One region of the Bradyrhizobium sp. LMG 9283 genome, then DNA from elsewhere that is predicted to be linked to it. Evidence: predicted binding sites of a transcription regulator. Region 1 holds the regulator's gene; each other region holds the start of a gene.
The links. The regulator LexA, encoded in region 1, represses DNA repair genes until DNA is damaged. The targets are predictions, from matches to a motif close to TGTTCNNNNTGTGTTCNG.
Positions count from the first base shown of each region.

Region 2: the regulator LexA is predicted to act here: its motif matches at 2,846-2,863, upstream of P6U29_RS28305 (ImuA family protein).
Region 3: the regulator LexA is predicted to act here: its motif matches at 2,393-2,410, upstream of uvrA (excinuclease ABC subunit UvrA).

Region 1 is NZ_CP120691.1:4,314,820-4,318,823, forward strand. It holds gene P6U29_RS20365 (ComEC/Rec2 family competence protein) at 1-472, shown strand, start outside; gene P6U29_RS20370 (hypothetical protein) at 599-1,033, opposite strand; gene lexA (transcriptional repressor LexA) at 1,586-2,287, opposite strand; gene glp (gephyrin-like molybdotransferase Glp) at 2,463-3,674, opposite strand; gene P6U29_RS20385 (hypothetical protein) at 3,819-4,004, shown strand, end outside.
Region 2 is NZ_CP120691.1:5,980,752-5,984,755, forward strand. It holds gene P6U29_RS28295 (error-prone DNA polymerase) at 1-450, opposite strand, end outside; gene P6U29_RS28300 (Y-family DNA polymerase) at 447-2,096, opposite strand; gene P6U29_RS28305 (ImuA family protein) at 1,993-2,781, opposite strand; gene P6U29_RS28310 (putative DNA modification/repair radical SAM protein) at 2,943-4,004, shown strand, end outside.
Region 3 is NZ_CP120691.1:4,422,996-4,426,999, forward strand. It holds gene uvrA (excinuclease ABC subunit UvrA) at 1-2,297, opposite strand, end outside; gene P6U29_RS20905 (outer membrane protein) at 2,573-3,325, opposite strand; gene P6U29_RS20910 (outer membrane protein) at 3,559-4,004, opposite strand, start outside.

The sequences.
Region 1 (4,004 bases):
GCATGTGATCCGGGCAAGCAAGGATGGCTTTCTGCTGAGGGAGTGGTTAGCTGCCGATGCCGATCCGCGCGATGCCGCCAACGCCTCGTTGGCGAGCGGTGTGTCATGTGACGAGTCCGGCTGCGTGGCGCCGCTTGCGGACGGAGGGCTGGTCGCGCTTTCTCTGCGCATCGACGCGTTGGCTGATGATTGCAGCCGTGCCGCGTTGGTGGTGACGGCGCGGCCCGCGCCGCCCGATTGCGCGGCGATGGTGGTCGATCGGCCGCGTCTTGCCAGTCAGGGCGCGCTGGCTCTGATGCAAAACGGAGAGGGCTTCTCGGTGCAGGCGGTGAGGGCGAGAGGCGCAAACCGCCCCTGGCTGCCCGCCGGCGCCGGCGAGGGGGATTTCGATAGCAGCCTTGCGCCGAAAACGGCCGCGCCTCGCAACCGGGACGCAACGCCATCGGAGGCCGACTTGCAGGCTGACGATTGAGGATAGATGCGCGGGGTGCCGGTCCGACGGGATTCCGCAGGACGCAAACCATACCATCTCGCCGGCCTCGGCCGGCGATGGCATTTCAAATCCTGGCCCTCGACCCACCGGCCGGGGGCGACGACCTCAGCCGATCGGCAGGCGCGTGATCGTGGACCGCGTCTCGGCGACGATCTGCGGCTTGTGCTCGCGCTCGCCAACCGGCTGGGTCACCGGCAACTGCAGCACGGTCGCGCGCTGGCCTTCGACGAGCTGTGTCACCAGCACGTATTTGCCGTCGGGAAATTCGATCGCGTCATGATGGCGATCGGGAATGTGCGGGTCGATCTTGCCGAACTTTCCGACGCGGGAGTTGACGGTGCGCGTCCAGATCCAGCGGTTGTCGTAACGGACGTTGTCGGCGAAAGCGAGCTCCGTTCCCGGCAGCAGGCAGACCGCGACCGAGAGATCGGCTTCGGAGGCGAAGCCGCGTGTCGAGGTACCGCGGAAGGTTGTCGTGACGATCGTCTCGCCGACTTCGGCAGGGCGCGTCGCGACGGCATGCAGGCTGTAGTCACACATCGGGTGCTCCTCATGCGAAGATAGCGAACCCGCACCTCTTTTGTTTTCGAGGCGCAGGCCTCTATCGGGGTGAAGCATACAACGTTCTGCTCGGTTGTAGGCAAATCTGCGGCTGGGGTCCGCAAGCCACGATCACATTATCTTTCCCGGATTCGATAGGAACAAAGCCGACGCCTGTGCATTCGGAAGACGCCATGTCAGCGCCCCGCGGGTGCCGACCAGCTTGAATATTGCCAGCTCGATTGCGGAGGCTGTGCGATTGCATTCCGCGCGTTGCGGATATGCTCGCGAGCCGCCGATTGCCTGCGCATACGGCGATGCGATGGTGTGGCAACGGCTTGCGATGCCGATGCTGCGGCCAGCGCCGCAATGATTGTCCATGCAACGATCTGGCGCATGGCGTCTCCTCAAGCTCTCAGGCCGCGAAGCGATGTCGCTTCGCGCGGCGTCTCGAGGATGTCGCGCCGGAGGGGGGCTGGATAATCCGGAAAGACTATCCAGCCGGAGCGGAAATGCTCCGCTCCAACAGGTGTCGAACGACCGCAGGACCGCTTAGTATTTCCGGTAAAGCCCGATCAGCTTGCCCTGAATCTTCACGCGGTTCGGCGGAAGGATGCGGACCTCGTAGGCGGCATTGGCGGGCTCGAGCGCGATCGAGGCGCCGCGACGGCGGAAGCGCTTGAGCGTGGCCTCCTCGTCATCGATCAGCGCCACCACGATGTCGCCGGTGTCGGCGCTCTCGTTGCGCTGGATCAGCGCCATGTCGCCATCGAGGATGCCGGCCTCGACCATCGAATCGCCGCGCACTTCGAGTGCGTAGTGCTCGCCCGAGCCGAGCATGTCGGGCGGTACGCTGATGGTGTGGCTGCGGGTCTGCAGCGCCTCGATCGGCGTGCCGGCCGCGATGCGGCCCATCACCGGCACCGCGACGGGACGCTCGCCCTCGTCAACAGGCGGGCTGGAGCTCGCGCGCACCTTGCCGAGATTGCCCTCGATGACGCTCGGCGTGAAGCCGCGGCGATTGCCGGCAGCGGCCTGGAGTTCGGGCAGCTTGATCACCTCGATGGCCCGGGCGCGGTTGGGCAGGCGGCGGATGAAGCCGCGCTCCTCGAGCGCAGTGATCAGGCGATGAATGCCTGACTTCGAGCGCAGGTCGAGCGCATCCTTCATCTCGTCGAAGGACGGCGGCACGCCGCTTTCCTTCAGACGTTCGCTGATGAACCGCAGAAGCTCGTATTGTTTGCGCGTCAACATCTCGACCAAAGTCCCCCGGTTGATGTCGTTCGATTCCGAGACGATGAATTCAGCGATAAGCCGCTACATCCTCGAAACAAATCATGAACGGACACTATATGTTCGATATGTGTTCCGCAACTGCTTAATTTACCGTGAACGGGGCAAAACTCGCGGAATGCGTGTGCAATGCAGCTCAGGCGGGGAGCCGCAGCACCTCGCAAGGCGTGCCGGCCTCGGCCTTCGGCGCGAACGGCGCGCGCACGAGAAGTACCTGTGCCGCAGCGAGATTCGCAAGCAGAGAGGAGTCCTGATGGCTGACGGGAAGGGCGACGAGCGTGCCGTCGCCGCGCAGCTCCAGGCGCGCACGCAGATAATCCTCGCGCTGGTCGTTGGCCCCGAGATCGCGGCCCAGCACGGCGCGCTCGCGGTGATGATGAATCACCGAGCGGCCTGACAGGGCGCGAATCAGCGGCACCATGAACAGGAAGGCGCATACGTATGATGACACCGGATTGCCGGGCAGGCCGATTACGCGCATGGCGCCGAGCCGTCCGTGCATCATCGGCTTGCCGGGCCGGATAGCGATCTTCCAGAACGCCATCGAGATGCCTTCGCCCTTCAGCGCCTGCTGAACCAGATCGTGGTCGCCGACCGACGCGCCACCGGTCGTGATCAGGATGTCGGCGCCGCTCTCGCGGGCGCGGCGGATGCCGGCGGAAGTGGCCTGCAGCGTATCGGCGGCAACGCCGAGGTCGATGGTCTCGGCGCCCTCACTGCGGGCGAGCGCGTGCAGGGCGTAGCCATTGGAATAGACGATCTGGCCGTATCCGGGCGTGGCGCCCGGCATCACCAGCTCGTCGCCGGTGGCGAGGATCGCGACCTTCGGACGGCGGCAAACGGCAAGCTGCGGGTGGTTCATCGCAGCGGCGAGCGCGAGATCGCGCTCGGTGAGACGGGTTCCCTTGCGCAGCAGCACGTCGCCCTCGCGGAAGTCGACGCCGGCAGGGCGGATGTGCCGTCCGGGAATCGCGGCTTCCTTGATCGTGATGTGCTTGCCGTCGGCGACCGTGTCCTCCTGGATCACGACCGCATCGGCGCCATCGGGAACGACGCCGCCGGTGAAGATCCGAACGGCTTCGCCGGCGCCGACCGTTCCCGCGAACGGACGGCCCGCTGCGACCTCACCGGTCACCGTCAGCCTGGAATCGATCGTGGCCGCATCGGCGGCGCGCACGGCATAGCCGTCCATCGCCGACATGGCTTCGGGCGGCTGCGTGCGCCGCGCCGCGATGTTGTGCGCGAGCACGCGATGGTAGGCCTGATCGAGGGCGACCGTCTCCTCGGCCAGTGGCTCTGTGCCGGCGAGCACGGCGGCAAGCGCGTCGGATACCGGCATCAGGGCCACGGCGAACTCCCGCAACAAATCGAAGCAATCGAAGGACTCGGTCGGCAAGGTTCTAGCCGAGCGGAGGGGCTGAAGCAAAAGACCTCCTCAAGCCAGCGAGAAGTCACGCTTCCTTTCCGCACTGGCTCGGCTTATCTTCGGTCGATGACAAAACTGCTCGAAAAGGCGCTCCAAGCCGTGCGGCAGCTTCCTGCGGATAGCCAGGACGAGATTGCGCGCGCGATTTTGGCTTTGACCGGCAACGGAGGGGAGCCCGAGGAGATTGATTCCGGCCATCTTCCGGCGGTCCTTGAGGGGCTCGCACAAGCGAACCTCCGGCAGTTTGCGTCT
Region 2 (4,004 bases), 1.7 Mb from region 1:
GAGAACATCCAGCGCCTGCGCCGACTCGAAGCGATGCGGCAGCGTCAGGGCCAGGAGCTGGCCTTCCGAAAATTCAAGGAGATCGGCGAAGGTGAGATGGCACTCGCCCTTCTCGATCCGCGTGATGTCGTCGCCGCGCTTGCCCCGGGTGAGAAGCTGGCACAGCCGGCCATAGGCGGCGCGGTCGCGCGGATAAACAAGAATGTCGGGCGTACCGTCGATGAAGACGATGCGCGCGCCGATCAGCAGTTTCGGCTTGTGCAGCACTTCGTCATTGTCGAGTTCCTTGTAGGCCCGCACCACGCCGGCGAGTGTATTGTGATCGGCGATGCCGATCACCGGAATTCCCAAAGCGCTGGCTTGATGCACATAGGCGCGCGGATCCGAGGCGCCGCGCAGGAAGGAGAAATTGGTGGTGATGCCGATCTCGGCATAGCTAAGCGTATTCATGCGAAGAGACCATGCACATACCAGCCGGGAGAAGCGGGCTTGCCGTCGCCGTCGAACACTTCTCCCTCGTAAAGACCATCGCGAAAGATCCAGAAACGCAGGCCCTCGGCATCCTCGATGCGGAAATAATCCCGCGTCAGCTGCTTGCCGTCCTGCCGCCACCATTCCATCGCGACGCGCTCGGGTCCCTCCACCCGCACCACCGCATGCAGCGCACGCCGCCAGGTGAATTGGTGTGGCGGACCATCAGGCACGGTCGCGAACGGCACCTTGATCGGCTCCGGCTTGTCGAACAGCCTTAAGGGACGCAGCGGCGGCTCGCTCTCGGTGCGCGCCGGCCATTCGGCTTGCATGGCAGAAGTGAGATGATGCTGCGCCGATGCAACCAGCACCGCGCTTTCGGGGATATGGGTGTCCTGCGGCAGGTGCACGACGACACGCTTGCCGCCGATGCGCGCGGCGATGCGGTCGATCAGCGCAGCAAGCTCGTCATTGTCGTGAACATGAGCGTCGAGATCGCGCTGCTCCTGCACCACGATCTCGGTGCGGCTCGCCGACAGCCGCACCATGTCGAAGCCGAAACCGGGATCGAGGGGATCGGCGAGCGCATCGAGGCGCTCGCGGAACAGGCGGTCGATCACGGCGCTTCGCGTCACCGGACGTCCGGTCTCGACGGTGATCGCGCGCACCACGCCGTCGGTGCGGAAGAAGGTGGCCTCCAGCCGCCGCGCGCCCTTGCCCTGCTTCTCCATGGACACAATCAACGTGTCGGCAAGCCGCGACAGCGTCATCGCAATCATCGTGTCGGTCGCGATCGGCTCGGCAAAGCGCTTCTCGACGATGTAATCGGGCAGCGGTTTGCGTGGATTGATCGGCGCATCGCCCTGCCCGAGCGCATGCGCGAGTAGCGTGGAGAACCGCGCACCGAACCGCGCCGTGATCTCGTTCGGCGTACGCGAAGCGACATCGCCGATGGTCTTCAGGCCGGCGCGGCGCAGGCCGGTGGTGATGGCCTCGTCCGCGCCGAGCGCGGACACCGGCAGCCCGCTGATCGCCTCTGCCTCTCCGCCATCTGCAACGATGGTGCCGGATACCTGCCGCGTCAGCGTGCGCGCGCAGACCGAGGTGCCGGCAATCGCTGCACTGACGGCAAAGCCTTGCCGGTCGAGCGCGCGGACCAGCGTCTTCAGCAGCGCCACTTCGCCGCCGAACAGATGCGCACAGCCGGTGATATCGAGGAACAGCCCGTGCGGCGCATCGAGTGCTACCAGCGGCGTGAAGCGGTCGCACCAGTCGGCGATATCGCTGAGCGTCTTCGCATCAGCGACGGTATCGGCATCGAACACTTTCAGATCCGGACACATCGCCCGCGCATTCGCGAGCGGCTGGCCGATATGCAGACCCAGACGAGACGCCGCATCGTCCAGCGCATGGATCACCAGCGCGTTGTTGTCCTTGATGACGACGACGCTTGGCTCGTCTTTTTGTTTTGACGCGTTTTCTTCACGCGAACCGGTACCCACTTCGCTAAACGCTTTGGCCTTATGCAGTCCGGCGCTGCCAAGAAACCGCTGGATCCGGTCGATGGGCAGGCGCGGCAGCCACAGGCTGAGAATACGTCGACGGTTCACTGAACTGGCACTCATCACAATTCCATTCCATGATCCACCGGCCGCAGGGGCCATGACGATTGCGCAAGAGCTCGGCATCGAAGCGCGGCGCGCCCCAGACACTCCAGGCTGCACCCGGCGGCGAATGCGCCGCGCGCAGCATCCATCGCGTCTCCGCGGTCGAAGGCAGCGGCTGCGCGGCCATGCGCAACAAGAGGCCGGTAACGCCCGAGCCTTGCGCAGCCAGCGTCAGCTTGCGGCTCGCCACGAGATCGAACTGCCTGATCTCGCCCCAGAGCTCGAGCACGACGGCCCCTAGCGCATCGCAGGCAAGCGCATCGGCCGAAGTGCGCAGCGCGCTCTCGACATCGGCAGCGCGCACCATCACCACGCGGCGCGGGTCGAGCCCGAGCTCGGCGAGGCCGCTCATCGACAGCGCGCCGGTTTCGATTTCCGAAAAATCCTGCCGCACCCACAACAGCGGCCGACGTGCGCAGACGCGCCCAGCAAGCCCCATGACGAAGCCGGTGGCGGCCGCGCCCTGGCGCCCCTCACAAAACACCTCGTGGATTGCCGCGCACGCGAGCCCGCCCTTCAGCGCAGCGTCGGCCTCGCTATGGCCGAGCGCGACGCGCTCATGCTGATGCGCGACCTCCGCGGTCTCGATGCGCTCGATCTGGCCGCGCAAGATCGCAAGCGCGCTTCCACGTGCGCCGCTCATGCTCGCCGCTCCTTCAGAGATTGATGCCGTGGTCCTCAAAAGAAGAACCAACGGCTGGCTCATTTGTTCATGATATGTTCTAATATAAAGCTAACGGCGGCCAGAGAGTCAATCGAATTGCGCGCTCAGGGATTCATAAGCCGAATCAAAGGGATTCCAGGATGGACGTACAACGCAAGCTGGCGATTCTGGCGGATGCCGCCAAATACGACGCGTCCTGCGCCTCCAGCGGCACGGAGAAGCGGGATTCCAGCGACGGCAAGGGCATGGGCTCGACCGCGCCAAGCATGGGCATCTGCCATTCCTATGCGCCGGACGGACGCTGCATCTCGTTGCTCAAGGTGCTGCTGACCAACGCCTGCAATTACGATTGTCTCTATTGCGTCAACCGCGCCTCCTCCAACGTGCCGCGCGCCCGCTTCACCATCGAGGAGGTGGTCAAGCTCACGCTCGACTTCTACCGGCGCAATTACATCGAGGGCCTGTTTCTCTCCTCCGGCATCATCCGCAGCCCCGACTACACGATGGAGCAAGTGGTGAGTGTCGCGCGAAAACTGCGCGAGGAGCATCACTTCCGCGGCTACATTCACCTGAAGACCATTCCCGAAGCCGACGACGCGCTGATCGCGGAGGCCGGCAAATATGCCGATCGCCTCTCCATCAACATCGAGATGCCTGAGGAAACGAGCCTGCAGCAATTCGCGCCGGAGAAGGACGTCCGCGCGATCCGCCGCACCATGGGCCGGCTGCGGCTGAAGCTCGACGAGGCCGAGGACAGCCGCAGCACAAAAACGAAGGCAAAGCCGCAGCGCTTCGCGCCGGCCGGCCAGAGCACGCAGATGATCGTCGGCGCAGATAGCGCCTCCGATCACACCATTCTTCACACCAGTGCCAATCTCTACGGCGCCTACCGGCTGCGGCGCGTCTACTACTCCGCCTTCAGCCCGATCCCCGATGCGAGCCGCGCCCTGCCCCTTCGCGCGCCGCCCTTGCTGCGCGAGCACCGGCTCTACCAGGCCGACTGGCTGATGCGGTTCTACGGCTTCGACGTCGGCGAGATCGTCGAAGACAGCGCGATGCTGCCGCTCGACATCGATCCCAAGCTCGCCTGGGCGCTGCGCCATCGCGACCGCTTCCCCCTCGACGTCAACCGCGCCAGCCGCGAGGAGCTGCTGCGCGTGCCAGGCTTCGGCACCAAGGCGGTCGAACGCATCATCGCAACG
Region 3 (4,004 bases), 110 kb from region 1:
CCGGGCTCGTAGCCGCGCGCCTTGGCTTCCGGCAGACCGGCGAACCATTCGCGGATCGGTGTGAAGGCACCGGTGTAGGTCGCAGGATTCGAGCGCGGGGTGCGGCCGATCGGCGACTGGTCGATGTCGATGATCTTGTCGATGTGCTCGAGGCCCTCGATGCGATCGTGCGGCGCTGCGCCTTCGCTGGCGCCGTTCAGCTTGCGGGCGATGGCGCGGTAGAGCGTGTCGATCAGCAGCGTCGACTTGCCGCCGCCGGAGACGCCGGTGACGCAGGTGAACAGGCCGAGCGGAATCTCGGCCGTGACGTTCTTGAGGTTATTGCCGCGCGCGTTCACCACCTTGATGGTGCGGCGATGGTTCGGCGGGCGCCGCTCCGGCACCTCGACCTCGAGCTCGCCGGTCAGGTACTTGCCGGTGAGCGAATTCGGGTTGCGCATGATCTCGGCGGGCGTGCCTTCGGCAACGATGTTGCCGCCATGCATGCCGGCCCCCGGGCCGATGTCGAGCACGTGGTCGGCAAGCCGGATGGCGTCCTCGTCATGCTCGACCACGACCACGGTGTTGCCGAGGTCGCGCAGCCGCTTCAGCGTGTCGAGCAGGCGGGCATTGTCGCGCTGGTGCAGGCCGATCGAGGGCTCGTCCAGCACGTAGAGCACGCCCGTCAGGCCGGAGCCGATCTGCGAGGCCAGGCGGATGCGCTGGCTCTCGCCGCCGGACAGCGTGCCGGAGGAGCGGGACAGCGTGAGATAGTTGAGGCCAACGTCGAGCAGGAAGGTGAGGCGCTCGCGGATTTCTTTCAGGATGCGGCCGGCGATCTCGTTCTGCTGCTTGTTCAGCGCCTCGGGCACGCCCGCGAACCATTCGCCGGCCTTCTTGACCGACAGCTCCGAGATCTCGCCGATATGCTTGCCGCCGACCTTGACGCAGAGCGCCTCGGGCTTGAGCCGAAAGCCGTGGCACGCCTCGCAGGGGACGTCGTGGAAATATTTCGCCAGCTCCTCGCGCGCCCACTCGCTCTCGGTCTCGCGATAGCGGCGGTTGATGTTGGTGATGACACCCTCGAACGGCTTCTTGGTGTCGTAGGAACGCACGCCGTCCTCGTAGGAGAACTTGATCTCGTCCTCGCCGGAGCCGTAGAGGATCGCGTTCTGCGTTTTCTTCGGCAGGTCCTTCCACTTGGTGTCGAGCGTGAACTTGTAGTGCTTGCCGAGCGCGGTGAGCGTCTGCACGTAATAGGGCGATGACGATTTGGCCCAGGGCGCGATCGCGCCCTTGCGCAGCGTCAGATCCTTCTCGGGGATGACGAGATCCTCGTCGACATGCTGCTCGACGCCGAGGCCGCCGCAGGCGGGGCAGGCGCCATAGGGATTGTTGAAGGAGAACAGGCGCGGCTCGATCTCGGGGATGGTGAAGCCGGACACCGGACAGGCGAACTTTTCCGAGAACAGGATGCGCTCGGGGCCACTCTTGTCGTGGATCTTGGCGGTCTTCTTTTTCTCTTTCTCTTCGGCAGGCGCGGCCGCGGGCGCGTCGGCGAACTCGACGACGGCGAGGCCCTCGGCAAGCTTCAGCGCGGTCTCAAAACTCTCGGCGAGGCGCTGGCCGATGTCGGCGCGCACCACGATGCGGTCGACCACGACGTCGATGTCATGCGGGAATTTCTTGTCCAGGTTAGGGGCTTCCGCCAGCTCATAGAAGGTACCGTCGATCTTGACACGTTGAAAGCCCTTCTTGAGCCATTCGGCGAGCTCCTTTTTGTACTCGCCCTTGCGGCCGCGCACGACCGGCGCGAGCAGATAAAGGCGGGTGCCTTCGGGCAGTGCCAGCACGCGGTCGACCATCTGCGACACGGTCTGGCTTTCGATCGGCAGGCCCGTGGCCGGCGAATAGGGCACTCCGACGCGGGCCCAGAGCAGGCGCATATAGTCGTAGATCTCGGTCACCGTGCCGACGGTGGAGCGGGGATTCTTGGAGGTGGTCTTCTGCTCGATCGAGATCGCCGGCGACAGGCCGTCGATCTGATCGACGTCAGGCTTCTGCATCATCTCCAGGAACTGGCGGGCATAGGCCGACAGCGATTCGACGTAGCGGCGCTGGCCCTCGGCATAGATGGTGTCGAAGGCGAGCGAGGATTTGCCGGAGCCGGAGAGGCCGGTGAACACCACCAGCTTGTCGCGGGGAATCTCGACGTCGATGTTCTTGAGGTTGTGCTCGCGCGCGCCGCGGATCGTAATTGCGCGCAGGCTGGAGCCCGCGTTCTGTTGTTGGCGCTTCGCCCTGATCACTTCGTCCATCCCGCTGGTCCTCAAGGAATCCAAAGACGCGCGATCGCGCCAATGCAAAAGGCGCGCTTCGCCCGGAACCGGGATCGGCGCCGATGGGTATGGCAGCGAACGTAGGAAGAACGGCGGAGGATTTCCAGTAGGACTTGCGAATCGTCAACGGATTGTTGGCGCGCTGGCGGCATTTGGCAGCAGGAGCGGTGGTGGAACTGCACCTGAACAGCCCGCCGAAACAAAAAAGGCCGGCGCGAGGCCGGCCTTTCGTGACGATGCGACGTCGGTCGCGATCAGTACTTCGCGACGACCGGGCCGCCGAAGGTGTAGTTGAGGCGGACGGTGCCCATGTCGACGTCCTGCTTGATGCGGTCGGTCCGGTCATTGATGCCGAGCACCGTGAAATTGACGTTGCGGCCGCCCATGAACAGATGGTCGTATTCGATGGCAATCGACCAATTCGGCGCGAAGCCGAATTCCAGGCCGGTGCCGACGGCGCCGCCCCAGCGCGTTTCGGTTGCGCTATCGAGGACTACGCCGCCCAGAAGGCCGTCGTATTTGGCGTGCGTGACCGCGGCGCCGCCCTTCACGTACCAGAGCACGTTGTTCCAGGCGTAACCGACCTGGCCGGTGAAAAGGCCGATCGCATCGATTCTGGTCTGATTGACGACCGGCGCGAAGGCGAGGGGTCCACTCGCATTCGACCCCTTCAGATTAGCCCAGTCGCCCTGAGCTTCGAGGCCGAACACCCAATTGGCTGACTGCCAGCGATAGCCGACCTGACCACCGACGAGTCCGCCGGTCGCGTTGTGACAACCTTCGGACACGACCGGGATTGGCGCGCCGAGCACAGCATTGAGATCCCAGCAATTGCGGCTCGAGGCACCGCCGCCGTTGATGCCGAGGTAGAAGCCGCTCCAATTGTAGATCGCGACTGGCGCGACCGGAGCTTTGGTGTAGGGGCGGGCCGCCAAATCGGCCGCCGAGGCCGGTGCCAACGCGCTGAGTGCGAACAAACTGGCCGAAGCCAGCAAAAGCTTCTTCATTTCCATTCCCCAGTTCCGTCATTCCGGCCTTCCGGAGAACGGAAGAGCAGCGGACTCTATGACCCAAGTAATGTCATTACTTTACACCATAGAAGCCAAAGGTTGTGTCACCCGGAAGCCACACGTCGGCGAAAACGCTGGTGGCGGGCTGCGTATTGCTACGCGCGTGAAAACAACAAAAAGGCCGGCGCGAGGCCGGCCGTTCGTAACGCGGATAGCGTCGGAGACGAAGCTTAGTACTTCGCGACGACCGGGCCGCCGAAGTGATAGTTCACGCCGACCTGCACGGTGTGGAAGTTGAGCGTGCCGGAGGCCAGCGGAGCGCCGAGGTTCGAGAAGTAGTTCTCGCTGCCGAGGCTGCGATAGAGGTACTCGCCCTTGACCGACCACTGCGGAGCGAAGAACGCCTCGACGCCGGCACCGACGGTCCAGCCGGAGTGCCACTTGCTGTCCGACACGGACACGCCCAGCGCGGAGAGGGTGATCTTGTTGTCGATCCAGGCGTAACCACCGGTGCCGTAGAACAGGACGTTGTTGACGGCCCAGCCGATGCGGCCGCGGACGGTGCCGAGCGCGTCGGTCTTCGACGACACGGTGACGCCGAGAGCGGTCGCCGAGGCGCTGACGTCAGCCCAGGAGCCATCGGCCTCGATGCCGAACACGACGTTGCCAGTCTGCC